Regions from separate parts of the Streptomyces sp. NPDC057287 genome, predicted to be linked through region 2. Evidence: predicted binding sites of a transcription regulator. Region 2 holds the regulator's gene; the other holds the start of a gene.

Region 1 (14,659 bases), on a different contig from region 2:
TTCTGTCCGCGGTCCACGACTTCAGCCACCGCCTGTGGACAACACCCGCCCCACACGAGTCACAGAATGCGACATATAGGTCATATTTACGCCTAGTCTGACATTGCGCTGTCCCCAGCAGTTGCACTTTCTGTCTCTTGGCCTTAGGGAAAGGACGGCCCATATGCCCGCAGACCTCGCCGTCATCGGACTCGGTCACCTCGGCCTGCCCCTCGCCCAGGCAGCCGTCGGTGTGGGGATCCACACCGTCGGCTACGACACCGACCCACGCCCGTTCGCCGAACTCTCGGCCGGCCGTACGCCGGTCGAGGGATCCCTCAGCGCCTCCGACATCCGGCGGATGGTCTCGGGCGGCTTCCGGCCCACCGCCGATCCGGCCGCGCTGGGCCGGGTCCGCACCGCCGCGATCTGCGCCCCCACCCCCCTGGGGCCGGACCGCACCCTCGACCTCGGAGCCGTGACGGACGCGGCCAGGGCGCTCGCCGCCCGGCTGCGGCCGCACACCACCGTCCTGGTGGAATCCGCCGTGCCTCCCGGCACCACCGAGAACGTCGTGCGCCCCCTGCTGGAGGAGGGCTCCGGTCTGCGCGCAGGACGCGACTTCCACCTCGCCCACTCCCCCGGCCGCCTCGACCCCGGCAACCGCACCCACGTCTACGGCAACACCCCCAAGGTCATCGGGGGCCTCACCCCCGCCTGCACCGAATCGGCCGCCGCCTTCTACGGGCGGCTCACGGACAAGGTCGTCCGGGCCCGCGGCCCCCGCGAGGCGGAGATGACGAAGGTCCTCGAAACCAACTTCCGGCACGTCAACATCGCGCTGGTCAACGAGATGGCGGTGCTCTGCCACGACCTCGGTGTCGACCTCTGGGACGTCATCAGGTGCGCCGAGACCAAGCCGTTCGGCTTCGAGGCCTTCCGCCCCGGACCCGGTGTCGGCGGCCACGCCGCCCCGGTGGACCCCGGCTGCTTCCCGTACAACAGCCGTACGCCCGGGCACCCGTTGCGCATGGTCTCGCTGGCCAAGGAGATCAACGACCGGATGCCGAGCTACGTGATCCAGCGCTGCGCGACCCTGCTGAACGAGCACGGCAAGTCCGTCCGGGGGGCCAGGGTCCTGCTGCTCGGGATCACGTACAAGCCGGACCTCGCGGACCAGGAGTCCTCCCCCGCCCGCGAGATCGCGACCCGGCTGATGGACATGGGCGCCCAGATCGGCTACCACGACCCGCACGTGCTGGACTGGCGGGTGCGCGACCTGCCCGTGCCTCGTGCCGATTCGCTCTACGAGGCCGCCGCGGGGGCCGATCTGACGGTGCTGCTCCAGCACCACCGCACGTACGACCTCCAGGGACTCGCGGTGAAGGCGCAGCTCCTCCTGGACACCCGGGGGGCCACTCCGGCTGGGGCAGCTCATCGCCTCTGAGCTGCACCGGAGCAGGGCGGTCGGGATTCCGGTGGGCGGTGTCGGCACGGGCTGCTAGCCTGCGGCGTCACTTCTCGCACATTCGTGCGCACCGCTTCCCAGGGGGGAACCCGTATGAGCCAGCCCGTGCAGCCGCCGAACCCACCGCAGCAGCCCCACGTCGGCGGTCAGCCGACCGACGGCAACCCGTACGCCGCGCAGCAGCCCCCCGCACCGACCGGCAACCCGTACGCCGCGCAGCAGCCCCCCGCACCGACCGGCAACCCCTTCGCGGGCGGGCAGCCCTCCGCACCGACCGGCAACCCGTTCGCGGGCGGGCAGCAGCAGCCCGGCCAGTCCGGCGGCAATCCGTTCGGCCCGGCGGCGCGGAACAACCTGGTCGTGGGCCTCCTGGTCGCACTCGGCGCAGCCGTCCTCGCCGCCATCCTCTACGGCGTCATCGCCGGAGCCATCGAGCGCGAGGTCGGTTACGCGGCCATCGGAGTGGGCTTCCTGATCGGCTTCGCGGCGAGCAAGGTCGGCGGACCGCTCCCGGCACTCGGCATCGCCGCCGCCGTCCTGTCCCTGGGTGCGGTCTTCCTCGGCCAGCTCATCGGCGCGTCGATGATCGCGTCCGACGCCCTGGGCGTCGGCTTCTCCGAGGTCTTCTTCGACCACTTCGGTGACCTGGTCACCATCTGGAAGGAAGAGTTCGACTTCATGAGCTTCGTCTTCTTCGTCCTGGGCCCGGTCGGAGCGTTCGCGGGCGTCCGCAAGGCCGGCTGACCGGCCCGTACACACGGGAGGGCCCGGACCGCGGCTGCGGTCCGGGCCCTCCCGTGTGCGGCGTGAGTGTCAGCGGCGGTGCTGGGAGTCCGCCACCGTCACCTCGACGCGCTGGAACTCCTTGAGGTCGCTGTAGCCCGTGGTGGCCATCGCCCGGCGCAGGGCGCCGAAGATGTTCATCGAGCCGTCGGGGCTGTGCGAGGGGCCGGTCAGGACCTCCTCGGTCGTCCCGACGGAGCCCAGGTCGACCAGCTTGCCGCGCGGCACGTCCTCGTGGACGGCCTCCATGCCCCAGTGCCGGCCGCGGCCGGGCGCGTCCGTGGCGCGGGCCAGCGGGGACCCCATCATCACGGCGTCCGCACCGCAGGCGATGGCCTTGGGCAGGTCTCCGGACCAGCCGACGCCACCGTCGGCGATGACGTGGACGTACCGGCCGCCGGACTCGTCCATGTAGTCGCGGCGGGCACCGGCCACGTCGGCGACCGCGGTCGCCATCGGGACCTGGATGCCGAAGACGTTGCGCGTGGTGTGCGCGGCGCCGCCGCCGAAGCCGACGAGGACGCCGGCCGCGCCGGTCCGCATCAGGTGCAGGGCTGCGGTGTACGTGGCGCAGCCGCCCACGATGACCGGGACGTCCAGCTCGTAGATGAACTGCTTCAGGTTGAGCGGCTCGGCGGCACTGGAGACGTGCTCGGCGGAGACCGTCGTACCGCGGATGACGAAGATGTCGACGCCCGCGTCGACGACCGCCTTGGAGAACTGCGCGGTGCGCTGCGGAGACAGCGCGGCGGCGGTCACGACACCGGAGTCGCGCACCTCCTTGATGCGCTGCCCGATCAGCTCCTCCTGGATGGGGGCGGAGTAGATCTCCTGGAGCCGCGGGGTGGCGGCCTCGACGGGCATCTCGGCGATCTCGTCGAGGAGCGCCTGCGGGTCGGCGTGCCGGGTCCACAGCCCCTCGAGGTTGAGGACCCCGAGGCCACCCAGCTCACCGATGCGGATGGCGGTCTGCGGAGAGACCACCGAGTCCATCGGCGCGGCCAGGAAGGGCAGCTCGAAACGGTAGGCGTCGATCTGCCAGGCGATCGAGACCTCCTTCGGGTCACGGGTACGGCGGCTCGGTACGACAGCGATGTCGTCGAACGCGTATGCCCTGCGGCCGCGCTTGCCGCGCCCGATCTCGATCTCAGTCACGATGGTGTGGCCTTTCCCTCTACGTCTGCGCTGACCAGTATCCCCGACGCACGCGTGAGGGGCGGTCCCGGGAACCCGGTCCGCCCCTCACCTGCGCTGATGCCTTACTTCCTGCTGTAGTTCGGTGCTTCGACCGTCATCTGGATGTCGTGCGGGTGGCTCTCCTTGAGACCCGCCGAGGTGATGCGGACGAAGCGGCCCTTGCTCTCCATCTCGTCGACGGTCGCGGCGCCGACGTAGCCCATGGTCTGGCGGAGGCCGCCGACCAGCTGGTGGAGGACGTTGGCCAGGGGGCCGCGGTAGGGCACCTGTCCCTCGATGCCCTCGGGGACGAGCTTGTCGTCCGAGGAGACCTCGGCCTGGAAGTAGCGGTCCTTGGAGTAGGACCGCCCCTGGCCACGGGACTGCATGGCACCCAGCGAGCCCATGCCGCGGTACGACTTGAACTGCTTGCCGTTGATGAACATCAGCTCGCCCGGGGACTCCTCGCAGCCCGCGAGGAGGCTGCCCAGCATCACGCTGTCCGCACCGGCGGAGAGCGCCTTGCCGATGTCCCCGGAGTACTGGAGGCCGCCGTCGCCGATCACGGGGACACCCGCGGCACGGGCGGCGAGGGCCGCCTCGTAGATCGCGGTGACCTGCGGGACGCCGATGCCCGCGACCACGCGGGTGGTACAGATCGAACCGGGTCCGACGCCGACCTTCACGCCGTCGACACCTGCGTCGATCAGGGCCTGGGCGCCGTCACGGGTGGCGACGTTGCCGCCGATGACGTCGACGCCGACGCTCGACTTGATCTTCGCCATCCAGTCGAGGGCGTTGCTGTTGTGGCCGTGCGAGGTGTCGACGATCAGGAAGTCGACCCCCGCGGAGGCGAGTGCCTGCGCGCGGTCCAGCGCCTCGGGGCTGGCACCGACGGCCGCGCCGACCAGCAGACGGCCTTCGGCGTCCTTGGCGGCGTTCGGGTACTGCTCGGCCTTCTTGAAGTCCTTGACCGTGATGAGGCCCTTGAGGATGCCCGCGTCATCGACCAGGGGCAGCTTCTCGATCTTGTGGCGGCGCAGCAGCTCCATGGCCTCCACGCCGGAGATCCCGACCCGGCCGGTGACGAGCGGCATCGGCGTCATGACCTCGCGCACCTGGCGCGTCCGGTCCGACTCGAAGGCCATGTCACGGTTGGTCACGATGCCGAGGAGCTTGCCCGCCGGGTCGGTGACCGGCACGCCGCTGATGCGGAACTTCGCGCACAGCGCGTCCGCCTCGCCGAGCGTGGCGTCGGGGTGCACGGTGATCGGGTCGCTGACCATTCCCGACTCTGACCGCTTGACCAGGTCGACCTGGTTCACCTGGTCCTCGATCGAGAGGTTGCGGTGCAGCACGCCGACGCCGCCCTGACGGGCCATGGCGATGGCCATCCGCGCCTCGGTCACCTTGTCCATGGCGGCCGACAGCAGGGGGATGTTCACCCGTACGTTGCGCGAGATGAGGGACGAGGTGTCGACCGCGTTGGGCAGGACCTCGGACGCGCCCGGCAGCAGCAGCACGTCGTCGTATGTCAGCCCGAGCGTGGCGAACTTCTCAGGCACTCCGTCGACGTTTGCAGTCATGACACCTTCCCCAAATGGTCTTGATCGGTGCGGATGTCCATGCTAACGGGCTCCGCGGGTGTCTCATTCCACGATCAAGATCACCTGGCGGTTATGTGGCTTCCTCCACACCGCAGGAGCCTCCGGAACCCGGCTCCCCTACTGACCGGCGAGAGCCCGCAGCCTGCTCAGAGCACGGTGCTGGGCGACGCGGACCGCGCCCGGGGACATACCGAGCATCTGCCCGGTCTCCTCGGCGGTCAGCCCGACCGCGACCCGGAGCACCAGCAGCTCGCGCTGGTTCTCCGGCAGGTTGGCGAGCAGTTTCTTGGCCCAGGCCGCATCGCTGCTGAGCAGCGCCCGCTCCTCGGGGCCGAGCGAATCGTCGGGCCGCTCCGGCATCTCGTCGGACGGCACCGCCGTCGATCCGGGGTGGCGCATCGCGGCCCGCTGGAGGTCGGCGACCTTGTGGCCCGCGATGGCGAAGACGAACGCCTCGAAGGGCCTTCCGGTGTCCTTGTACCTCGGCAGCGCCATCAGCACCGCGACGCAGACCTCCTGCGCGAGGTCCTCCACGAAGTGACGGGCATCACCGGGCAGGCGGTTCAGCCGGGACCTGCAGTAGCGCAGGGCGAGCGGGTGCACGTGGGCGAGCAGGTCATGGGTGGCCTGCGCGTCACCGTCGACGGCACGGTGCACCAGAGCACCGATCACCGTCGTCCCGTCCTCACGCATCGGACCATGGTGCCTCGGCCCCGTCCGATCCGAGGCATCGCGTCCCGAGTTGTGCACCGAAGCGTTATCAGTGTCACGCACCGAACCACCACCGGCGTGCGCCCCGGCGTCGGGCGCCGCGGCGCCGCCGGCTCTGCGCGCCGGAGCGCTGCCGACGGGTGCGCCGACAGGGCCCGCAGTCGCGTCGGGACGGTCGACGTGCGCTTCGGGTCGTGCGTCGTAGGCGTTGTGAGCAAGTGCTCCAGCGTTCTGAGCGGGTGCGCCGGATGTCATGTCCTGCGCCCTCCCCTTCCGCTCGACCGAATGTTCCCCGAGGAACTCCACAACCCCAAGGATGCGGCATCGGCCGGAAAGCGTCACATAGCGCTGGTGAGGAGGGCCCGGCCGCAGGTCCGCCGCCACCGTCGCCCCGTCCGCCGGCGTGCGGACGGGATCGCACGGCTACCGGCCGCGCCGCGGCATCAGCGGACCAGACCCCAGCGGAATCCGAGCGCGACGGCGTGCGCACGGTCCGAGGCCCCGAGCTTCTTGAACAGGCGCCTGGCGTGCGTCTTCACCGTGTCCTCGGAGAGGAAGAGCTCGCGCCCGATCTCCGCGTTGGAGCGGCCGTGACTCATGCCTTCGAGCACCTGGATCTCCCGCGCCGTGAGCGTCGGCGCCGCACCCATCTCGGCGGACCGGAGCCGGCGCGGGGCCAGCCGCCACGTCGGGTCGGCGAGCGCCTGGGTCACGGTCGCCCGCAGCTCGGCGCGCGAGGCGTCCTTGTGCAGATAGCCGCGGGCTCCGGCGGCCACCGCGAGCGCGACGCCGTCCAGGTCCTCGGCAACGGTCAGCATGATGATCCTGGCCCCGGGGTCCGCCGAGAGCAGCCGCCGGACCGTCTCCACACCCCCCAGACCGGGCATGCGTACGTCCATCAGAATCAAATCCGAACGGTCGGCCCCCCAGCGGCGGAGGACTTCCTCGCCGTTGGCCGCCGTCGTCACACGCTCGACGCCGGGAACGGTCGCAACCGCGCGGCGGAGCGCTTCTCGGGCAAGCGGGGAGTCGTCGCAGACGAGGACGGATGTCATGACCGTCCTCCGCAGCTGATGCGCGTCACCTTGAGCCTCCAGGCTGATACAAGTCGTCACCTGTGCGGTTGACCCCCTCGGACATCTGCCCGAGCTCGATCTCCGTCAACCGCCTCCCCCTCATCAACGACGGTCACTCGAAAGAGTTACGGGCCAAAGCATCCGGTTCGGCACTCTAAGTGAGGGTGCGCACACGGAGGAGAGCGACACGAGATCGTTCACCCCTCAACCGACCCGTCACCCGACGGCCTGCCCCATTTAGCGGGTTTTCTTCCCTTTTGCTGGCGTCTGCGGCTAGATTCGCAATCAGTCATATTTACATCTACTAACACCGTAGATGTACGGTCGGGACTCCGGTCATCGACGACGACGGACGAGCACCAACGGTCGAGGATGCCGTTTCCGAACCAGCAAGGTTTCGAGGGGACACGCAATGGCAGATTTCTCCCGCCTTCCCGGACCCAACGCGGACCTGTGGGACTGGCAGCTGCTGGCCGCCTGCCGCGGGGTCGACAGTTCGCTGTTCTTCCACCCCGAAGGAGAACGCGGAGCAGCTCGGAGCGCCCGTGAGACCTCTGCGAAGGAGGTCTGCATGCGCTGCCCGGTACGCGCCGAGTGCGCGGCGCACGCGCTCGCCGTACGGGAGCCCTACGGCGTGTGGGGCGGCCTGACCGAGGACGAGCGCGAGGAGCTCATGGGCCGCGCGCGCAACCGTCTGATCTCCGCCCACTCGGGGCCGGCCCCGGAGGCCGGCCACACCTGAGGGTCCGCACGACCCGCCGAACGCAGAAACGTTTTTTCACGCCAGTCGTGCCCGCCCACGGACCACACACCGGCCACCGCGGGCCGGGCGGTTCGCCGTGCGGGCGGCCGGGAACGCGGCCGGTTCAGCGTGCGGCAGCCAGGGACAGCTGGTCCAGGGTCGCCGCGACCGCCGGAACACGTGCGAGGTCGGGCAGCGTGAGGGCCACGATCTCCCGCTCCACGGCCGGCTCCACCGTCACCGTGCGCGCACCCTTGGGCCGTACGGACTCGAGGGCCAGCTCGGGCAGGACGGCGACACCGAGGCCCGCCCCCACGAGCCCGATCACCGCCGGGTAGTCGTCCGTCGCGAAGTCGATCCGCGGGGTGAAGCCGGAGGCCTCGCAGACCTCGACCAGCTGCCGCCTGCAGCGGGGACAGCCGGCGATCCACGGTTCGTCGGCCAGCTCCCCGATGGTCACCGCGTCCGAGCCCGCCAGCCGGTGCCCCTCGGGGACCAGGCCGATGAGCCGGTCCCTCAGCAGCGGACGCTCGACCAGGTCGTCCCATTCGCCGCCGGTCGTCCCGTAGCGGAACGCCAGGGCGATGTCGCAGTCGCCGTCGCGCAGCATCTCCACCGAGCGCGGCGGCTCCGCCTCGACGAGCGAGACCCGGGTGCCCGGGTGCGCGGCACGCAGGGCGGCGAGTGCGCCGGGGACGAGGCTGGAGCTCCCACTCGGGAACGACACGAGCCGGACCCGGCCGGCCCGCAGCCCGGCGATCGCGGCGACCTCCTCCTCCGCGGCGGTCAGCCCCGCGAGGATGCCGGACGCGTGGCGCACCAGCGCCTCACCCGCCTGGGTGAGACGCATCTCGCGCCCTGTGCGAATCAGCAGCGGAGTCCCCGCCGAGCCCTCCAGCGCCTTCATCTGCTGACTGACGGCGGGCTGGGTACAGCCCAGCTCACGCGCGGCGGCGGAGAACGAACCGGTGGTGGCCACGGCGCGCAGGACACGGAGATGACGGGCTTCGATCACCCTTCAACCATAAGCGACTCTTGCAGAAATGGCTGGTTAATCACGAGCACCTTTGAGGGCCTCGCGGTTAGCCTGTCCCGTTATGAAGGTGCTCACCGTGAACCTCGGCCGCCCCGCCGCCTCCTCCCACGCGGACGGAGCCTCCGGTCTCACCGGCATCGGCAAGCGTCCGTCCGACGGCCCCGTACGGGTCACCGACCCCGGCCCCAAGGGCAGCGGCGGCAGCGGCCTGGCCGGGGACACGGTGTGCGACCTCCGGCACCACGGAGGCTCGGACCAGGCGGTGTACGCGTACGCCCGCGAGGAGCTCGACGCCTGGGAGCAGGAGCTCGGCCGGCCCCTGCCGAACGGTTCGTTCGGCGAGAACCTGACGACTCACGGCCTCACCGTGAGCCACGCCCGCATCGGGGAGCGCTGGCGGATCGGCGAGGAGCTGGTCCTGGAGGTGACGTCGGGGCGCATTCCGTGCCGTACGTTCGCGGGCCACCTGGGCGAGCGCGGCTGGGTGAAGCGGTTCACGCGCGAGGGGGCCACCGGCGCGTACCTCCGGGTGGTCGAACCGGGGACGATCCGCTCCGGCGACCCGGTCGAGGTGGTGCACGTGCCCGGCCACGAGATCACCGCGGCCATGCAGTTCCGGGCGACGACCACGGAGCGGCACCTGCTCCCCCGCCTGCTCGACGCCGGGGACGCCCTGCACACGGAAGCGCTGCGTGCCGCGCGGGCGTACGTGGCCTCGCAGCGGGGCCCCGCCTCCTGACGGCCCGGGCCCCGACGGGAGACACCCCCGCCGCCGGGAGCCGTCCGACGGAGCGACCGGAGGTGCGGAACGCCGGTCGCCCCCTCGTCAGGGTTGAGTTCGGGCACCGGCGCTGACGCGGAGTGCGGCGCGCGCCGGCAGGCGGCGTACGACCTCCGCCGAGCCGCCCGGTCCGTCCTCCGCCGGGCGGACCGGTCCGGAGGGAGAAGCCGGGTCCGCCACCCGCGGACGCGGGCACTAACGTGCCGCTTATGACGACTGCACTGATTACGGGCGCGACGGCGGGGATCGGGGCCGCCTTCGCACGGCGGCTCGCGGGTGACGGGCACAATCTGGTGCTGGTGGCCCGCGACACGGAGCGGCTGCGGGCCCAGGCCACGGAGCTGCACGACGGGCACGGCATCGAGGCCGAGGTGCTCACGGCCGACCTGTCCACGGACGCCGGGATCGAGGCGGTCGAAGCGCGGCTGGCGGACCGTGTGAGCCCCGTCGACCTGCTCGTGAACAACGCAGGCTTCGGCAACAAGGGGCGTTACCTGGACGTCTCGATGGCCGATGAACTGACGATGCTGAAGGTCCACTGCGAGGCGGTGCTCCGGCTCACCTCGGCCGCGGCGGGCCCGATGCGGGAGCGCGGCCGCGGCGGTGTGGTGAACGTGGCTTCCGTCGCGGCCTTCCTGCCGCGCGGGACGTACGGGGCCTCGAAGGCGTGGGTCGTCCAGTTCACCCAGGGCGCGGCGAAGGACCTGGCGGGTTCGGGGGTGCGGCTGATGGCCCTGTGCCCGGGCTTCGTACGCACCGAGTTCCACGAGCGGGCCGGGATGGGGACGGGCAACATCCCGGACTGGATGTGGCTCGACGCCGACAAGCTGGTGGCCGCCGCCCTGGCGGACCTGGCCCGGGGCAGGTCGGTCTCGATCCCGGACCCGCGCTACAAGGCGATGATGGGCCTGGTGAAGCTGACGCCCCGCGGTCTCCTCGGCGGAGTCACCTCCCGCGCCGGGCGGACGTACGGCCCGAAGTAGGCGCCGGGGGCACCGTCCCCCGCACACGCACCGAGGCCCGGTGCCCCCGCGACGGGGGTACCGGGCCTCGGCGGCGTACGGGGTCGTACTAGTGGGAGTGGCCGTGGCCGGCGTCGGCCTCTTCCTCGGCCGGCTTCTCGACGACCAGGGTCTCGGTCGTGAGCAGCAGCGACGCGATGGACGCGGCGTTCTCCAGGGCGGAGCGGGTGACCTTGACCGGGTCGATGACGCCGGCCTTCACCAGGTCGCCGTACTCGCCGGACGAGGCGTTGAAGCCCTGGCCCTTGTCGAGCTCGGCGACCTTCGAGGTGATGACGTAGCCCTCGAGGCCCGCGTTCTCCGCGATCCAGCGGAGCGGCTCGACGGCGGCGCGGCGCACGACCGCGACACCGGTGGCCTCGTCGCCGGTCTTGCCGAGGTTGCCCTCGAGGACCTTGACGGCGTGGACCAGAGCGGAGCCACCACCGGAGACGATGCCCTCCTCGACCGCGGCGCGGGTCGCGGAGATGGCGTCCTCCAGACGGTGCTTCTTCTCCTTGAGCTCCACCTCGGTGGCGGCACCGACACGGATCACGCACACGCCGCCGGCCAGCTTCGCGAGGCGCTCCTGGAGCTTCTCGCGGTCCCAGTCGGAGTCCGTGGACTCGATCTCGGCCTTGATCTGGTTGACGCGGCCCTTGACGTCGGCGGAGTCGCCGCCGCCGTCGACGATGGTCGTGTCGTCCTTGGAGACCGTGACGCGGCGGGCCGTGCCGAGCACGTCCAGACCGGCCTGGTCGAGCTTGAGGCCGACCTCCTCGGCGATGACGGTCGCACCGGTGAGGGTGGCGATGTCGCCGAGCATGGCCTTGCGGCGGTCACCGAAGCCGGGGGCCTTCACCGCGACGGCGTTGAAGGTGCCACGGATCTTGTTGACGACGAGGGTGGAGAGCGCCTCGCCCTCGACGTCCTCGGCGATGATCAGGAGCGGCTTGGAGGCGCCGGCCTGGATGACCTTCTCCAGCAGCGGGAGCAGCTCCTGGATCGAGCCGATCTTGCCCTGGTGGATCAGGATGTACGGGTCGTCGAGGACGGCCTCCATACGCTCCTGGTCGGTCACCATGTACGGGGACAGGTAGCCCTTGTCGAAGGCCATGCCCTCGGTGAACTCGAGGTCCAGACCGAAGGTGTTGGACTCCTCGACGGTGATGACACCGTCCTTGCCGACCTTGTCCATCGCGTCCGCGATGAGCTCGCCGACCTGCGGGTCCTGCGCGGAGAGCGCGGCCACGGCGGCGATGTCGGCCTTGTCGTCGATCGGGCGGGCGGTCGCGAGGAGCTCCTCGGACACGGCCTTCACGGCGGCGTCGATGCCCTTCTTCAGGGCGGCCGGGGACGCGCCCGCGGCGACGTTGCGCAGGCCTTCGCGGACGAGGGCCTGGGCGAGCACGGTGGCGGTGGTGGTGCCGTCACCCGCTACGTCGTTGGTCTTGGTCGCCACCTCCTTCACCAGCTGGGCACCGAGGTTCTCGTACGGGTCGTCGAGCTCGACCTCGCGCGCGATGGTGACACCGTCGTTGGTGATGGTGGGAGCGCCGAACTTCTTGTCGATGACGACGTTGCGGCCCTTCGGACCGATCGTCACCTTCACCGTGTCGGCAAGCTTGTTGACGCCGCGCTCAAGGGCGCGACGGGCGTCCTCGTCGAACTTCAGAATCTTCGCCATGGGCTGAGCTGTCCTCTCAAACGAACTGCGCCCCTCGCCGCCCGGCTAGTTATTTCGCAGGGGGCCAGGGGCGCAGAACGGAAGCAAACGTTAAGTGAATTACTTCTCGACGATCGCGAGAACGTCGCGCGCCGAGAGGACGAGGTACTCCTCGCCGTTGTACTTCACCTCGGTGCCGCCGTACTTGCTGTACAGCACGACATCGCCGGTCTTGACGTCGAGCGGCAGGCGCTCGCCGTTCTCGAAGCGGCCCGGGCCCACGGCCAGGACGACGCCCTCCTGGGGCTTCTCCTTGGCGGTGTCCGGAATGACCAGGCCGGAAGCCGTGGTCTGCTCGGCGTCGAGCGGCTGGACCACAATGCGGTCCTCGAGCGGCTTGATCGCAACCTTGGAGCTGGTGGTCGACACGATCCGGTCTCCCCCTTCGGAGATCTCACGGGGTTTAACAGTCTGTGGGGTGGCGACCAGGTCGATCCGTCGTCGCGGGTGCCGGACCTGCCCTGTCGCGCGGTGGTGCTGGCACTCTCCCTCGGGGAGTGCCAGCACTGACACTATGACTGCGATTAGCACTCGGTCAAGCGGAGTGCCAATTCACCACCCTCGCGTGGCGCCGCGGGACCGGCCCACGCCCGGGACAACGCGGGAGACCGCCACGTCGTTCCGGCGTCGGGCGGCCGGGTGCGCCGGCCGCGCCCCGGTCAGACGTAGTCCTCCAGCCTGGCCACCGCGTACCCCTTGTCCGTGACCGTCTTCATGACGCGCCGGACCATGTCGGCCATGGATCCTTCCCAGTCCTCGTCGCCCCGGAAGTGGGTGAGGATGATGTCTCCCGGGTGCAGGTCCCTGTCCCACTCGCGCCACTCCATGTGGTCGGGGAAGGCCTCGGCGGCCCACAGGGGCACGGCCTTGATGCCGCAGGACTTCGCGATGCGCAGGGTGTCGCCGTTGTAGTTGCCGTACGGCGGCCGGAAGAGGGTGGGCCGCTTCCCGAAGTACCTCTCGATCTTGTCCTGCTCACCGCAGATCTCCCGCCGCTGGTCGGACGCCGAGAGCCCCGGGAGGTAGCGGTGGTTGAGCGTGTGGTTGTTGAGGGTGACACCCCGGGCCTGCATGTCCTTGAAGTAGCCGTAGTCGTCGCTCACCACGTAGTCGCTGAGGAAGGCGCTGTACGGGATCTTCAGCTCCGTCATCATCCGCAGCAGTTCGGGGTCCTTCTCCGCCCCGTCGTCCATCGTCAGGAAGACGACCCGCTCCTTGGTGGGCACGGTGGTGAAGACCGGCGGCAGCGTCTCCCCTCCCTCCACCTCGAATCCCTCGCGCGTGGTGATGCGCGGCTTCACGGCGGGCGGCGCGGGTGCGACGAGCGGGACCTTCGCCAGGCCCCACTTCTTCGCGACGGCCACCCGGGCGGCCAGTTCCCGCTTCAGCCGCTCGGCCCGGGCCCTGGCCTTCGCCTCGGCCGCGGCGGGGCCCGCCTGCGCGGCGGCGGCTCCCGGCCGGCCGGCGGCCGGTCCGTCCCGGCCGGCAGCCCCTTCGTCCGTACCGTCGGCACACCCGGAGGCGGCGGCGCCGATCAGCAGGGCGGCCAGGACCGCGCAGGCCGTTCTGCGGCGCTTCATGACAGATTTTTCTTTTTGTCGTACTAGCTGCATGGCGCCGCATCCTGCCACCGGGACACCGGCCGCCTCCCGCGACACCTCCGGGGGATCCGCCGGGTCCCCCGGCTGGCTCACAATGGACGGGTGAACGCCCTTCCCCCTGCTGATCAGGCCGACCCGCTCGCCGCCTTCGCCGCCCTGCGCACCCCCGAGGGCACGGCGCTCCTGGACGAGCTGCGCGACCACGACCCCGCCCGGGAGCTGGCGACCGCGACCCGGCTGCGCCGCACGCACCCCGCCGCCCTGGTGTCGGCGGCGCTCGGCCAGGCGCGACTGCGGCAGCGCGCGGCCGCCAAGTTCGGGGCTGCGGACGCGTACCGCATGTTCTTCACCCCGAACGGCGTGGAACAGGCGACCCGCACCTCGGTCGCCGGTTACCGCGCCGGGCGGTTCGCGGAGCTCGGCGTGCGGAGCGTGGCCGACCTGTGCTGCGGCATCGGCGGCGACGCGATCGCCCTGGCCCGGGCCGGCATCCGGGTCCTGGCCGTGGACCGGGACCCGCTCACCGCGCAGGTCGCCCGCGCCAACGCCGGGGCGCTCGGCCTCCAGGACCTGATCGAGGTGCGGTGCGCCGACGTCACCGACATCGACACCTCTCCGTACGACGCGGTCTTCGTCGACCCGGCCCGGCGCGGCGGACGCGGAAGGATCTTCGACCCCGAGGCCTACTCACCGCCCCTCTCCTGGGCGACGGAGGCCGCGCTGAAGGCCCCCCGCGCAGCGCTGAAGATCGCTCCCGGTGTTCCGCACGAGGCGATCGGGCCGCAGGCCGAGGCCGAGTGGATCTCGGACGGCGGCGACGTGAAGGAGGCCGTGCTCTGGTTCGGCGAGGGCTTCACGCCCGGCGCCTACCGGGCCACGCTGCTGCCGTCCCGCGCGACCCTCGCCTCCGAGGGTCCGCTCCCCGCCCCGCCGGTCGGCCCCGTCGGCCGGTACCTGTACGAGCCGGACGGC
Region 2 (14,659 bases):
TGCCGATCGGTCTCGGCACGATGATCATCGCCGGGAGCATCGTGCTCAGCTCCTCCGCCGACGACCTGGGGTCGTTCGCGACCGGTGAGATCGCGTGGAACACCTTCTACCCGGTGGTCCTGTCCTACCTGATCGGCCTGGCGGCGTCGCTGGACGTGCGCGGCCGCTGGGCGGTCCTCGCCGGCTCGGCGTCCTCCGTCGGTACGGCCTGCGGCCCCCTGCTCGGCAGCGTGCTCTCCGAGCAGGCCGGCTACGCGGTGATGGGCCTGATCCTGGGGGCCGCCACGCTCCTGGTCGCGGCCCCCGTCACCGCCGTGGCACTGCACACCGGCGGACGCCCGCTGGTTCCGGGCTCCGTCCGGCGCAGGGGCGGCGCCCCTGCCGCACTGCTCGCCGCCACGACCAACAGCCTGTCCGGCGCCGTTCCCAAGCTGGGCGCGCCGGAGCAGGCGGTGGCCGAGATCAGCGTCCCGGCGCTGCGGCGCAGGAGGCTGGTGCGGAGTGCGATCCGGACCGCGGGACCGGCCGGAGAGGCCGGTCAGTCGAACGCGTACGCCTCGACCTCGGAGAGGTAGCGCGCCCTGCGCTCCTCGTCGTGGTCGAGGAAGGCCGCCTCGAAGGAGTTGCGGGCCAGGGTGCGCAGCTGCTCGCGGTCCAGACCGAGCGCCTCGTGCACGGCGTGGAAGGTGTCTCCGACGTATCCGCCGAAGTAGGCCGGGTCGTCGGAGTTCACCGTGCAGAGCAGGCCCGCGTCCATCATCGACCGCAGCGGGTGCTGCTCCAGGACGTCGATGGCCCGCAGCCGCACGTTGGAGAGCGGGCACAGCGTCAGCGGGATCCGCTCGGAGACCAGCCGGTCCACCAGCTCCGGGTCCTCCATGCAGCGCAGGCCGTGGTCGATCCGTTCGACGCCGAGGACGTCCAGGGCCTCCCGGATGTACTCCGGGGGGCCCTCCTCGCCGGCGTGGGCGACCTTGCGCAGGCCGAGGGCCGTGGCCGCCGCGTAGACCTCGCGGAACTTCGCGGGCGGGTGGCCGACCTCCGCGGAGTCGAGGCCGATGCCGCTGATGCGGCGCAGGTACGGCTTCGCGGCCTCCAGCGTCTCCAGGGCCGACTCGGCGGACTTGTCGCGCAGGAAGCACATGATGAGCTGGGTGGAGATGCCGTGCGTCTCCTCGCTGCGGTCCAGCGCCCTGCCGAGCCCTTCGACGACGGTGCCGATCGGGACGCCGCGGTCGGTGTGGGCCTGCGGGTCGAAGAAGATCTCCGCGTGCCGGACGCCCTGGGCGGCGGCGCGGGCGAGGTAGGCGTCGGCCAGCTCGGCGAAGTCCTCCTCGGTGCGCAGCACCGCCATCAGGGCGTAGTACAGGTCGAGGAAGCTCTGGAGGTCCTCGAACAGGTAGGCCTTGCGCAGCTCTTCGGTGTCCGCGTAGGGCAGGTCCACGCCGTTGCGTGCGGCGAGGGCGAAGGCCAGCTCGGGTTCGAGGGTCCCCTCGATGTGGAGGTGGAGTTCGGCTTTGGGGAGGTGCACGGGGTTCTCGTTACGTGTGGCGGGTGGGGACCGGGACCCTGATCAGGTCCTGGGCGATGGTCAGTTCGCCTTCGAAGCCGGCCGCCCTGGCCTGCTGCTCGAAGACTTCCGGGTCGCTGTAGCGCTGGGAGAAGTGCGTCAGCACGAGGTGCCGCACGCCCGACTCCTTCGCCACCCGGGCCGCCTGGCCGGCGGTGAGGTGGCCGTGGTCGGCGGCGAGCCCGCCGTCCTCGTCGAGGAAGGTCGACTCGATGACCAGCATGTCGCATCCCTCGGCGAGCGCGAACGCGCCGTCGCAGAGCCGGGTGTCCATGACGAAGGCGAAGCGCTGTCCGCGGCGGGTCTCGGAGACCTCCTCCAGCGGGATGCCGCGCAGGGCGCCGTCCCGCTGGATCCGCCCGACGTCGGGTCCGCCGATGCCGTGCTCGGCCAGTCTCGCGGGCAGCATGCGCAGCCGGTCGGGCTCGGTGAGGCGGTAGCCGTAGGACTCGACGGGGTGCGAGAGGCGGTGGCTGTCGAGGGTGTACGCCCCGGTGGTGGCGAGGACGCCGTCGGCGGTGACCGGGGCCTCGGTGAGCTCGACGGACTCGCGGTAGGCGGTCGCGTACCGCAGCCGGTCGAAGAAGCGCTGTCCGCTCGCCGGGAAGTGGGCGGTGACGGGGTGCGGGACCTGGTCGAGGTTGATCCGCTGGATCACGCCGGCCAGGCCCAGCGCGTGGTCGCCGTGGAAGTGGGTGACGCAGATGCGGTTGATGTCGTGCGCGGCGACGCCCGCCCTCAGCATCTGGCGCTGGGTCCCCTCGCCGGGATCGAAGAGGATGCCCTCACCGTCCCACCGCAGCAGGTAGCCGTTGTGGTTGCGGTGGCGGGTCGGCACCTGGCTGGCGGTGCCGAGGACCACGAGTTCTCGTACGGACACGGGTGCGGCCTGCCTAGCCGGGGGGCCACTGCATCCCGCGGCCGCCCAGGACGTGGGCGTGTGCGTGGAACACGGTCTGCCCGGCGCCCGCACCGGTGTTGAGGACGATGCGGTAGCCGCTCTCGGTGATCTTCTCGTCGTCGGCGACCAGACCGGCCTCACGCAGCACGTCCGCGGCGATCCGCGGTTCGGCGGCGGCGAGCGAGGCGGCGTCCGGGTAGTGCGCCTTGGGGATGACCAGGACGTGGGTCGGGGCCTGGGGGTTTATGTCGCGGAAGGCGACGGTCGTCTCGCTCTCGCGGACGACGGTCGCCGGGATGTCCCCGGTAACGATCTTGCAGAACAGGCAGTCGGTCTGCGGCTCTCCCGCCATGGCCCGGCCTCCTCGGTCGTTCGGTCCTCGTGATCAGTACTCCGGCATGCTATCCGGCCGGAGCGCTGTCGCGGGCTCCGGCGGCCGGTGCGGGGCGGGCGGCCCTCAGCTCCAGCGCCCGGTGCGCCCCATCAGCAGGGCGACCGCGGCCGTGCCCGCGGTCGAGGTGCGCAGCACACTGGGGCCGAGCCTGTACGGCGGCGCTCCCGCCCCGGCGAAGGCCGCCAGCTCCTGGGGGGACACCCCGCCCTCCGGGCCCACGACGAGCACGATCGTGCCGGCGGCGGGGAGCCCGGCGGTCGCGAGCGGCTCACCGGCGGTGTCCCGGTCCTCGTGCAGGACGCCCGCGAAGTCCGCCCCGGCCAGCAGCGCCGCGACCTGCTTGGTCGTCATGGCCTCCGCCACCTCGGGGAAGCGCACCCGGCGGGACTGCTTCCCCGCCTCGCGCGCGGTGCTGCGCCACTTGGCCAGGGACTTGAGCCCACGGTCGCCCTTCCACTGCGTGATGCAGCGTGCGGCCTGCCAGGGCACGATCGCGTCGACGCCCGTCTCGGTCATCGTCTCCACGGCGAGCTCCCCGCGGTCGCCCTTGGGGAGCGCCTGGACGACGGTGATGAAAGGGGCGGGAGCCGGCTCCTCGTGCACCGGCTCCAGGCCGGTGACGAGGAGGCGGTCCTTGCCCTCCGCCGCCCTCACGACGCCTTCCGCCCAGCGGCCCCGCCCGTCGGTGAGGACGACGTCCTCACCGGGGTTCAGCCGCTTCACCGAGACGGCGTGCCGCCCCTCGGGTCCGTCCAGGACGAACTCCGGTCCTCCCGGCAGCTGTTCGACGACGAAGACCGGTGCCGTCACTGGGCACTCCTCACACTCACTGCCGCACGCGCGGCTTCCGTCTCGGCGGCGAGCAGGCCGACGAGTTCCCCGGCGGGCAGCTCGCGCGCCAGCCGGTGGCCCTGCCCCGCCCACAGGGCCATGCCCTGGGCGTCCCCGGCCTTGGCGGCCGCCTTGCGCAGACCGCTGGTCATCTGGTGCACCTGCGGATAGGCGGCCGGGGCGTACGGTCCGTGCTCCCGCACGAACCGGTTGACCAGTGCGCGCGCGGGGCGGCCGGAGAACGCCCGGGTCAGGGTCGTGGTCACGAACAGCGGGTTGGTCAGGGCCTGCTTGTGCAGCGGGTGGGCGCCCGACTCGGGGCAGGGCAGGAACGCCGTGCCCAGCTGCGCCGCGTCGGCACCGGCCGCCAGGACGGCCGTGATCTGGGAGCCGAGCATCAGTCCGCCCGCCGCGATCACCGGGAGGCTCACGGAGGCGCGGACCTCGGCGACCAGGGCGAGCAGCCCGGTGCCGGTGAGGCCCGCCTGCGGGTCGTCGCGGTGCGTGGACTGGTGGCCGCCCGCCTCGGTCCCCTGGACACAGAGGGCGCCCGCACCCGCCCACTGGGCGTTCCGTGCCTCCTGGGCCGAGGTGACCGTGACGACGGTGAGCGTGCCCGCGGCGGCGAACGCGTCGAGGACCTCACGGGTGGGGCAGCCGAAAGTGAAGGAGACCAGAGGTACGGGGTCCTCCAGCAGGATCGCGACCTTGGCCTCGTAGCCGTCGTCCCCGCCGGCGTCCGGGTCGCCGAGGGGGGTCTCGTACCAGGTGGCCTCGCCCGCGAGCTGGTGGCGGTAGACCTCGACGGCGCTCGGGTCGGCGACCAGCGGCTGCGGCATGAAGAGGTTGACGCCGAAGGGCCGGCCGGTCTCCCGCCGGACCTGCTTCACCTCGTTGTACATGCCGTCCGCGGTCTTGTACCCGGCGGCGAGGAAGCCGATCCCTCCGGCCTCCCCGACGGCCGCGGCCAGCTCCGGCCTCGACGCGCCGCCCGCCATCGGGGCCTGCACGATCGGGTAGCGGCAGAGACCGGTCAGCGCCAAGGACATGACCGCATCGTGCCACGTCCGGCGGATCGTGCCGAATCAGCCCTTTCACACGGCGGACGGGCCGCCGGACACAGCGCACCGCCCGCCGGTAGCAGGCCGGCGGGCGGTGCGGTGACAGGGTTCGCGGGCGGTGCCGCGGCGGGCTCAGCGCCCGTTGAAGGCGTCCTTGAGGCGGGAGAAGAGGCCCTGCTGACCCGGCTGGAACTGGCCCGTGGGCCGCTCCTCGCCGCGCAGCTTGGCCAGCTCCCGCAGGAGGCGCTCCTGCTCGGGGTCCATCTTCGTCGGGGTCATGACCTCGACGTGCACGATCAGGTCACCGCGCCCGCCGCCGCGCAGGTGCGTGATGCCCCGCCCGTGCAGCGGGACCGACTGTCCGGACTGGGTGCCCGGCCTGATGTCGATCTCCTCCAGGCCGTCGAGCGTCTCCAGCGGCACCTGGGTGCCGAGCGCCGCTGCCGTCATCGGGATGGTGACCGTGCAGTGGAGATCGTCGCCGCGCCGCTGGAACACGGCGTGCGCGAGCTCGTGGATCTCGACGTACAGGTCGCCGGCGGGACCGCCGCCGGGGCCGACCTCGCCCTCGCCCGCCAGCTGGATCCGGGTGCCGTTGTCGACACCGGCGGGGATCTTCACGGTGAGGGTGCGCCGCGAGCGGATGCGGCCGTCACCGGCGCACTCGGGGCACGGGGTCGGCACGACCGTGCCGAAGCCCTGGCACTGCGGGCACGGCCGCGAGGTCATGACCTGGCCGAGGAAGGACCTGGTGACCTGGGAGACCTCGCCGCGGCCGCGGCACATGTCACAGGTCTGCGCGGAGGTGCCGGGTGCGGCGCCCTCGCCACTGCAGGTCGTACAGACGACCGCCGTGTCGACCTGGATGTCCTTGGTCGTGCCGAAGGCCGCCTCGGAGAGGTCGATCTCCAGACGGATCATCGCGTCCTGGCCGCGCCGGGTGCGCGAACGGGGTCCGCGCTGCGACGCCGTACCGAAGAACGCGTCCATGATGTCGGAGAAGTTGCCGAAGCCACCTTGTCCGAAACCGCCCGCGCCACCGCCTCCGGAGGCGGACAGCGGGTCGCCGCCGAGGTCGTAGACCTGCTTCTTCTGCGGGTCCGACAGCACCTCGTAAGCGGCGTTGATCTCCTTGAACCGCTCCTGGGTCTTCGGATCCGGGTTGACATCCGGGTGCAGCTCGCGGGCGAGTCTGCGGAATGCCTTCTTGATCTCGTCCTGGGAAGCATCGCGGCGCACGCCTAGTACGGCGTAGTAGTCCGTGGCCACTTACGACTCCGCCAGGATCTGTCCGACGTAACGTGCCACTGCGCGTACCGCTCCCATCGTTCCGGGGTAGTCCATGCGGGTCGGTCCGACCACGCCGAGTTTGGCGACTGCCTCGTCGCCCGAACCGTAGCCGACCGCGACGACGGACGTGGAGTTGAGGCCCTCGTGGGCGTTCTCGTGCCCGATCCGTACGGTCATGCCCGAATCCGTCGCCTCACCCAGCAGCTTCAGCAGCACGACCTGCTCCTCCAGTGCTTCCAGCACCGGCCGGATCATCACAGGGAAGTCGTGTCCGAAGCGGGTGAGGTTGGAGGTGCCGCCGATGATCAGCCGCTCCTCCGTCTCTTCGACCAGAGTCTCGAGAAGGACGGAGAGCACCGTGGATACGGTTCCCCGGTCCTCGGCCTCGAAGGACTCCGGCAGGTCCTGCACCAGCTGCGGGACGTCCGCGAAGCGTCGTCCGACGACCCGGCTGTTGAGCCGGGCCCGGAGATCGGCCAGTGACATGTCACCGAACGGTGCAGGGCAGTCGATCATACGCTGTTCCACCCGGCCCGTGTCCGTGATCAGCACGAGCATCAGCCTGGCCGGGGCCAGCGACAGCAGCTCCACGTGACGGACGGTCGACCGGGTCAGCGAGGGGTACTGCACGACGGCGACCTGTCTGGTCAGCTGTGCGAGCAGCCGGACCGTGCGGCTCACGACGTCGTCGAGGTCGACCGCGCTGTCGAGGAAATTCTGGATGGCCCGGCGCTCCGGCGACGACAGGGGCTTGACGCCCGCGAGCCTGTCGACGAAGAGACGGTAGCCCTTGTCCGTCGGGATGCGCCCCGCACTCGTGTGCGGCTGGGCGATGAAGCCCTCGTCCTCCAGCACCGCCATGTCGTTGCGCACGGTCGCCGGGGAGACCCCGAGGCTGTGCCGCTCCGTGAGCGCCTTGGAGCCGACGGGCTCCTCGGTGCCGACATAGTCCTGGACGATGGCGCGCAGCACTTCGAGTCTGCGTTCGCTGAGCACCGCGCACACCTCCAGCTGTGGTTCTTCGGCTTCTGCCTGGCACTCTGTGCGTTCGAGTGCCAGCAATCCCCCCGGTCAGTGTACGGGGGGAGGGTGGGCCCGGGGCAAGGGCGACCGGCCACGCCGTCGCCGGACCGCGCAGGTCGTTGCCGATAGCGTCGCCTCATGGACGTCTGTTGGGAAGAGTTCGGCTGGGAGCGGTTGGGCAACGGTACGGGGCGGCGCCGCCTCCCCGGGTGGGACGCGACCGTCGCGCTGGTGGCGGGCGCGGACGGCGTGCTGCTCTACGACACCGGTTCGACGCTCCGGGAAGGCGTCGAGTTGCGGACCCAGGCGGAGGGCCTGCTGGGCCGGAGGGTGACGCATATCGCACTGAGCCATCCGCACTTCGACCACGTGCTGGGCACCGCGGCCTTCTCCGGGGCGGAGGTGTACGGGGCGGTCGGCACGGCGGAACTGCTGGGGCGAGGCGCCGAGGAGCTGCGCGCGGACGCGCTGCGGCACGGGATGAGCGAGGCCGACGCCACGGCGGCCGCGGACGCCCTGGTGGCACCGCGGCACCAGGTGAGCGGCGAGTGGACGCTCGATCTCGGCGGCGGACTCCAGGTGCTGCTGGCCAACGTGGGGCCCGGTCACAGCGGCCACGATCTCGCGGTGCTGGTGCCGGGCTCCCCCGTCGTGGTGCTCTGCGGCGACCTGGTCGAGGAGTCCGGCGAACCGCAGGCGGGCCGTGACGCCGTCCCCTCGCACTGGCCGGCCGCGCTGGACCGCCTGCTGGAGCTGGGCGGCGAGGACGCGCTGTACGTGCCGGGGCACGGGGCGGTGGTGGACGCGGCTTTCGTGCGGGCGCAGCGCGAACAGCTGGCCTCCCGCTTCGGCGTGTCGTGAAAGGGCCCGCGTCTATCGTCGTGCCATGCGCAGCTACCAGCCGGACCTGACTCCGCCGTGGAAGAAGTCCGCCCCCGTCCCCGAGGTCCCCGCCGAGCCCGACCTGGTCGTCGAGGAGGCCGCCACCGGCTTCTGCGGGGCGGTGATCCGGTGCGAGAAGACCGCCGAGGGGCCGGTGGTCACGCTCGAGGACCGCTTCGGCAAGCAGCGGGTGTTCCCCATGGAGCCGCGCGGTTTCCTGCTGGAGGGGAAGGTGGTCACCCTCGTACGCCCGTCGGCCGGCGGTCCTGTCCGTCCGTCGCGCACGGCCTCCGGGTCGGTGGCGGTGCCCGGGGCCCGGGCACGGGTGGCGCGGACCGGCCGGATCTACGTGGAGGGGCGGCACGACGCCGAGCTCGTCGAGCGGGTGTGGGGCGACGACCTGCGCATCGAGGGCGTGGTGGTGGAGTACCTGGAGGGGATCGACGACCTCCCGGCGATCGTGCGGGAGTTCGCGCCCGGCCCGGACGCCCGGCTGGGCGTCCTGGTCGACCATCTGGTGCCCGGGTCCAAGGAGTCCCGGATCGCCGCTCAGGTCACCGACGGGCACGTGCTGGTGGTGGGGCACCCGTACATCGACGTCTGGGAGGCGGTGAAGCCGTCGTCCGTGGGCATCCCCGGGTGGCCGGCGGTGCCGCGCGGCCAGGACTGGAAGACGGGCGTGTGCCGGGCCCTGGGCTGGCCGGAGAACACCGGTGCGGCCTGGCAGCACATTCTCTCCAAGGTCGGCTCGTACAAGGACCTGGAGCCTCAACTCCTGGGCCGCGTGGAGGAATTGATCGACTTCGTCACTCTTCCTTCCTGATGTCCGGAAAGGGTTGAGGAGGATCCGGTACCGATCCCCGTGAACACCTGCGCCGCCCGCGCACCATCCGTTATTGAGGGGTGACTGCACGGCAGGGCGGTGGGAAGGCACGGGGGCGGATGACGCGCGAAGTGTGGCGGGACAGTGCGGAGAACGAGGCGGCCTCCGCCGTCTTCCACCTCATGCAGGAACTGATCGACCAGTACCGGGTCAACCGGCCGGTGATGCCCCTGGTCGTGGCGCAGGCGGAGGACGCCTCCGCCGGCCAGGAGATCGACGGGCGGGTCCAGCAGATCGTCCACCAGGTCCACCGGGCGAACCAGCTGCGCCGGGTCCCGGTGAAGCTGGTCGACGGCAGCGGCGTCACCCCGTACGACGCGGCGCTCTCCATGGTCCGCACGCTCAGCGAGCGGCCCTGGGAGACCCGGGGCACCTCGCAGTACAAGCCCTTCGCCTTTCCCCGTTCCCGGCTGCTCGCCGCCATCGAGCAGGCCACCGCCGCGGTCGTCGCGCAGCCGGACCGGGGCTCCGCCCGTGAACGCGACGAGCGGATCCTCGAACAGCTGGGCAGCCTGCGCTGGCGGGCCAACCGGTCGGGGCGCACCTGGTGGGACTCGCTGCGCGCATCGGTCCGGCCCGAGACGTTCCTGGGGGCCGTCTTCATCGCCGTGCTCAGCGTCCTGCTGGGTGAGATCGGCTGGCTGCTCACCGCCGTGGTCGCCGCCGCGGCCCTGCTCGGCCTGGCGGTCGTACGGCTGCTGACCAGGGCGGCGCCGCCGCTGCTGTGGCTGCGCCCGGCCAGCAGGTGGCTGGCGACCACGTCGTCACTGGCCGCGTCCAGCACCGGGTATCCCTCGGACGGCTGGTCGAGGTTCTCCCCGAGCGGATCCTGGCGGGTGATCCGGGCGCGCGCCGCCGCCGTCGCCGAGCGGGTCGCCGACGCGGGGGCGGGCGACGAGCACGCGCGCCAGTTCCATCTGGAGCTGCGGGTCCAGGCGCTGCTGGAGGACCTCCTGGACTGCTACCGGCCGCACGCCCCGGACTGGCGGCGCAGCAAGCGCACGGTCCCGCCGGTGGTCTTCCTGCCCACCGCCACCCAGGACAACGGCGGCATCCTGCTGATCAACGCCATCAACAACGTCCGCTCGCGGCGCAGCGAGGTGGACCCGCTGCTGCTCCTGGCCTCCCTGCCGGCCGACCGCATCATGCGGCACACCCCGCCGCTGCCCCCGGAGCCGCCCGCCAACAGCCCTGCCCGGTCGGGAGCCCGCGCGCGGTACGAGACCTGGGTCGACGACCTGAGCGTCGGCCAGGCGCCCGCGGCGGCCGTCAGGCTGGCGTGGGTACTGCGGCTCCCCCTGTCCACCGGGCAGCTGACCCATGAGCACGCACACGCCCAGCTCGTCACGCACCGCGTGCGACGCACCTGGGCGTGGTGGGTGATGTCGGGGAAGACGACGGCCCTGGTGCTGGTCTGCGCCCTGTTGGGGACCTTCCTGTGGAGCGAGCACTGGAAGGAGACGTACTGCTACGGCCCGCTCGCCGGACGCAGCACGGACGCGGTCAGAGTGGCAGGCCCGAGCGGCACCAAGGAGTGCATAGGGGTGGCGACGGCTTCGGAGGTGCGGTTCGCCGCGGGCAACACCCTGCAGCTGAACGGGGTGGGCGAGGGCGTCACCTTCGAGCGGATCGAGCAGGCGATAAGGGAGCAGAACGCCGGCATCGGCGCGGACGAACCGCGTGTCACCGTCGTCTACGCGGGCCCGCTCACCGGCACCGACGCGAACAGGGAGGACACCCGCAAGGGGCTGGAGGAGCTGACCGGTGTCTACCTCCACCAGCGGTTCGTCAACGACACGGCGAATCGTTCCGTCAAACTCCGGGTGCTGACGGCCAACGGCGGCCAGGACATGCTGCGGCAGACGACGGCGGTCAGGAAGATCGTCGAGGTCGCCCGGCGGGACCCCACTGTCGTGGGTGTGGTGGGCCTCGGCCGCAACACCACCGAGAACGCGGCCGCCACCGGGCTCCTCCAGCGCGCCGGGCTGCCCCTGGTGGACACCACGAACTCCGGCAGCGACCTGGCCCGCGAGTACCCGAACTACTTCGGCCTCGCCGCGACCGACGAGGAGCAGGCGGACGCCGTCGGGCTGGTCGCCGGCCAGCTGGCGGACAGGCTGGACGATCCACAGGCGGTCGTCCTGTCCAGGAAGGTGGCCAACGAGGACAAGGACCGCTACACCACCGAACAGCGCAGGGTGGGTCTGGAGATGCTGAAGCGGACGGGCTTCACCCTGGCCGCCGACACCCAGTACTCCCTGTCCAGGAACGGCGGCTCCGCCAATCTCGACGCGCCCCTGCACGCGATCTGCGGTGCGGAGCGCGTGCCCGACGCCCTGTACTTCGCCGGCCGGGTCGAGGACGTCAATACGCTGATGTCCGGCCTCGGGCAGACCGCCGGCTGCTCGGACAAGGCCATCACGGTCTTCACCGGGGACGACCTGGCCAAGGCGCGCTTCGACGACGCGACGAAGCTCGCCGACAAGGTCACGCTCTACTACGGCGCCCTCGCGCCCATGAGCCGGGGCGGCGGCCGGTCGTTCTACGCGGACTCCCGCAAGGCCCTGCAGTCGCTGCTCCCCGCGGGTCGGCAGCTGCCCACGCTGCCGAAGGAGCGCCCGTACGAGGACATGCTGTTCGCCAGCGGGCAGACCGTCATCTCCTACCAGGCGACGGCCGCCCTCTACGCGGCCGCGACCCGCGGCGACACCCCGCAGAGCGCGGCGGAGACCTGGGCGACGCTCTACTCGGTGGCCCTGCACGACATGCCGACCGGGACCATCACCTTCCGGGGGACGATTCCGTACGCCGACCAGAAGGTGCACGGCCTGAACATCGTCGAGGTGACACGGCCGGGCCCGGACGCGCAGAGCCGTCTCGTGTGCGGCCGGGCGGCGGGTGACCGGACTCCGCTCACCCGCGCGGACTGCCCGGTGCCGTAGGGGGCTCCCGGAAGCCCCTGCCGCTCGCCGTCTCCGCTGCCCGGGTCCGGGGCTCCGTCCCCGGTCCGTGGCTCCTGAGCCCGGGTCCGGGGCTCCTGCCCTCTCCCGGGCCTGTCGGGACGCGGGCCCCGGTCAGTCCACCAGGTCCCGCACGACGGCGTCGGCCAGCAGGCGGCCGCGCAGGGTGAGGACCGCCCGGCCCTCACCGTACGGCCCGGGTTCCAGCAGCCCGTCCTCCACCGCACGCCCGGCCGCCGCGAGCCCGGCGGGGGCGAGCAGCGAGAGCGGGCAGCCCTCGACGAGGCGCAGCTCCAGCAGGATGCGCTCGACCCGCCGGTCCTCGTCGCCGAGCACCTCACGGCCGGCTCCGGGCGAGCGGCCCTCGGCCAGGGCCTGCGCGTAGGCGCCGGGGTGCTTGACGTTCCACCAGCGCACCCCGCCGACGTGGCTGTGCGCCCCGGGCCCGGCACCCCACCAGTCGGCCCCGCGCCAGTACAGCTCGTTGTGCAGGCAGCGGCCCTCCGGCGTACGGGCCCAGTTCGACACCTCGTACCAGGAGAATCCCGCCGCCGCCATCGCCTCGTCCGCGATCAGGTACCGGTCCGCGTGGACGTCGTCGTCCGTCATCGGGACCTCGCCGCGGCGGATGCGGCGGGCCAGCTGGGTCCCCTCCTCGACGATCAGCGCGTACGCCGACACGTGGTCGGGTCCTGCGCCGATCGCCGCGTCCAGGGAGGCCCGCCAGTCGTCGTCGGACTCGCCGGGCGTCCCGTAGATCAGGTCGAGGTTGACGTGCTCGAATCCCGCCGCGCGGGCCTCGGCGACACAGGCCTCGGGCCTGCCGGGCGTATGGGTGCGGTCCAGGACCTTCAGGACGTGCTGCCGGGCGCTCTGCATGCCGAAGGAGACCCGGTTGAAGCCGCCCTCCCTCAGCGCCGCGAGGTACGCCGGATCCACGGACTCCGGGTTGGCCTCCGTGGTGATCTCGGCGTCCTCGGCCAGCCCGAACTCCTCACGGATCGCCGCGAGCATCCGGACGAGGTCGGCGGCGGGCAGCAGCGTGGGCGTACCGCCTCCGACGAAGACCGTGCGGACCGGCCGGGGGTCGTCGCCCAGCACCTTGCGGGCCTGGCGCACCTCCTCGACCAGATGGGCCGCGTAGTTGTCCCGGGACGCGAGGGCGCCGCCGGAACCGCGCAGCTCGGTCGCGGTGTAGGTGTTGAAGTCGCAGTAGCCGCAGCGGGTGGCGCAGTAGGGCACGTGCAGGTAGAAGCCGAGCGGCCGGCCGGCGGCGCCTTCCAGGGCGTGGCGGGGCAGCGCCCCGTCGTCGGGCACGGGCTCACCATCGGGCAGTACGGAAGGCATACCGTCCATTGTCACTCGCCGCCGGAGCTGCCCCTGACAGACGTGCGCCGTTCCTCGTCGACCTGGATCACGAGCAGGGCCAGGTCGTCGTCGGGCGGACGCTCGGCGAAGGTGTGGACGGCCTGCTTGATCCGGTCCGCTATCCCGGCGGCAGGAAGCCCCGCGCAGCCGGCCAGGACCCGCGCGAGGCCGTCGTCGTCGTCGAACATCAGCCGCCCCGAGCGCCGCTCCGTCACCCCGTCGGTGACACAGAGCAGGCTGTCGCCCGGTTCCAGGTCGAAGCTCTGGCTCCCGTACGCGACGTCCTCGACGACTCCGAGCAGCACCTGTGACTCCGCGGCCGGGCGTACGGAACCGTCGGGGCGCAGCAGCAGCGGGAGGGGGTGGCCGGCGCTCGCCACGGTGCAGCGCACGCCACCGTCCGGGAGCGGCACGAGGTCGCCGTACAGGAGGGACAGGAAGCGGGACTGGGAACCGTCCTGCATCTGTCCGCCGTCCTGGATCTGCTGGCCGCCCGCCGCCGCGACCATGAGGGCCGCGGCCTCCGCCGCTTCCATGGCGTCGTCCAGGAGAAGCCGGTTGAGGCGGTCGAGGACCTCGCCGACGCGGAAGCCCTCCCTGGACAGCAGGCGCAGCCAGGGGCGGGCGAGGCCCGTGACGACGGCGGCCTCGGGGCCGCTGCCCTGGACGTCTCCGAGGACGAAGCACCAGCGGCCGCCGGGGCACGGGAACAGGTCGTAGAAGTCGCCGCCGACCACGCCGTCGTCACCGGGCTCGTATACCAGCGCGCTGGTGACCCCCGGTATCTCGGCGACCTTGCTGGGCAGCAGGCCGCGCTGCAGGATCCGGCTGATCGTGGCCTGGCGGGTGTAGGCGCGGGCAGCCCCCACCGCGAGGCCGACCCGCCGTACGAAGTCCGCGAGGAGGGCGGCGACCTCGTCGGGGATGTGGTCGGTGCCCTCGCGGCCCACGAGGACGGCGCCGAGCGTCCGTCCGCCGGAGATGATGCGGTGGGCCAGAGCGGCCCCCGTGCCGTCCCCGCGCTCCGCGGTGGCCCCTCCGGGCCAGGGCATGGGAACGGGGCCCGTACCGACGCTTCCGGGTAAGCGGAGCGGCTCCTTCTCCAGTGCGGGACGCAGCAGCGCGGTCCGCGCCTCGTCGCTGTGCCAGACCCCCGCGAGCCGGGGCACCGCCGCCGGGCCGCCGCTCTCGCTCTCCAGCCATATCGCACACCAGTCGGCGAGCCGGGGCACCAGGAGCGGGCCCGCGATCGAGGCCACCAGGTCCTCGTCGAGCTGGCCCGCGAGCAGGCCGGAGGCCTCGGCCAGGAAGGAGAGCCCGCCGCGCCCGGCCCACCCCGCGTCGTCGCGTGCGGCGTGCCCGGCCGCGGGGGCGAGGGCCCCGCCGACGCGCGGCACGCGCCCGCGGGAGGCGCCGTCGGCCGGCGGGGCATCGGGCATTCCGTAGCGGTCGTCGCCCAGGAGCCGGGCCCAGACGGTCTTGAGTCCGGTGCGGTA

What was found. Region 2 encodes HrcA, which represses chaperone genes, less so after heat shock. Its sites were predicted from a motif close to TTNGCACTCNGNNNNNCNGAGTGCNAA; they were not measured.
Region 1: the regulator HrcA is predicted to act here: its motif matches at 12,611-12,637, upstream of groES (co-chaperone GroES).

What each region holds. Positions count from the first base shown of each region.
Region 1 covers NZ_JBHUYV010000006.1:401,944-416,602, reverse strand. Annotated here, with positions in the region: gene ACFUNE_RS14950 (nucleotide sugar dehydrogenase) at 164-1,426, shown strand; gene ACFUNE_RS14945 (hypothetical protein) at 1,541-2,191, shown strand; gene ACFUNE_RS14940 (GuaB3 family IMP dehydrogenase-related protein) at 2,261-3,385, opposite strand; gene guaB (IMP dehydrogenase) at 3,490-4,992, opposite strand; gene ACFUNE_RS14930 (sigma-70 family RNA polymerase sigma factor) at 5,131-5,706, opposite strand; gene ACFUNE_RS14925 (response regulator transcription factor) at 6,168-6,779, opposite strand; gene ACFUNE_RS14920 (WhiB family transcriptional regulator) at 7,213-7,542, shown strand; gene ACFUNE_RS14915 (LysR family transcriptional regulator) at 7,667-8,557, opposite strand; gene ACFUNE_RS14910 (MOSC domain-containing protein) at 8,640-9,317, shown strand; gene ACFUNE_RS14905 (SDR family NAD(P)-dependent oxidoreductase) at 9,569-10,342, shown strand; gene groL (chaperonin GroEL) at 10,431-12,047, opposite strand; gene groES (co-chaperone GroES) at 12,147-12,455, opposite strand; gene ACFUNE_RS14890 (polysaccharide deacetylase family protein) at 12,746-13,666, opposite strand; gene ACFUNE_RS14885 (methyltransferase domain-containing protein) at 13,790-14,659, shown strand, end outside.
Region 2 covers NZ_JBHUYV010000001.1:166,697-181,355, forward strand. Annotated here, with positions in the region: gene ACFUNE_RS00815 (MFS transporter) at 1-575, shown strand, start outside; gene ACFUNE_RS00820 (adenosine deaminase) at 539-1,531, opposite strand; gene ACFUNE_RS00825 (ribonuclease Z) at 1,542-2,450, opposite strand; gene ACFUNE_RS00830 (histidine triad nucleotide-binding protein) at 2,464-2,823, opposite strand; gene ACFUNE_RS00835 (16S rRNA (uracil(1498)-N(3))-methyltransferase) at 2,929-3,675, opposite strand; gene ACFUNE_RS00840 (nitronate monooxygenase) at 3,672-4,745, opposite strand; gene dnaJ (molecular chaperone DnaJ) at 4,890-6,026, opposite strand; gene hrcA (heat-inducible transcriptional repressor HrcA) at 6,027-7,043, opposite strand; gene ACFUNE_RS00855 (MBL fold metallo-hydrolase) at 7,209-7,931, shown strand; gene ACFUNE_RS00860 (DUF3097 domain-containing protein) at 7,957-8,775, shown strand; gene ACFUNE_RS00865 (ABC transporter substrate-binding protein) at 8,895-11,777, shown strand; gene hemW (radical SAM family heme chaperone HemW) at 11,910-13,142, opposite strand; gene ACFUNE_RS00875 (SpoIIE family protein phosphatase) at 13,154-14,659, opposite strand, start outside.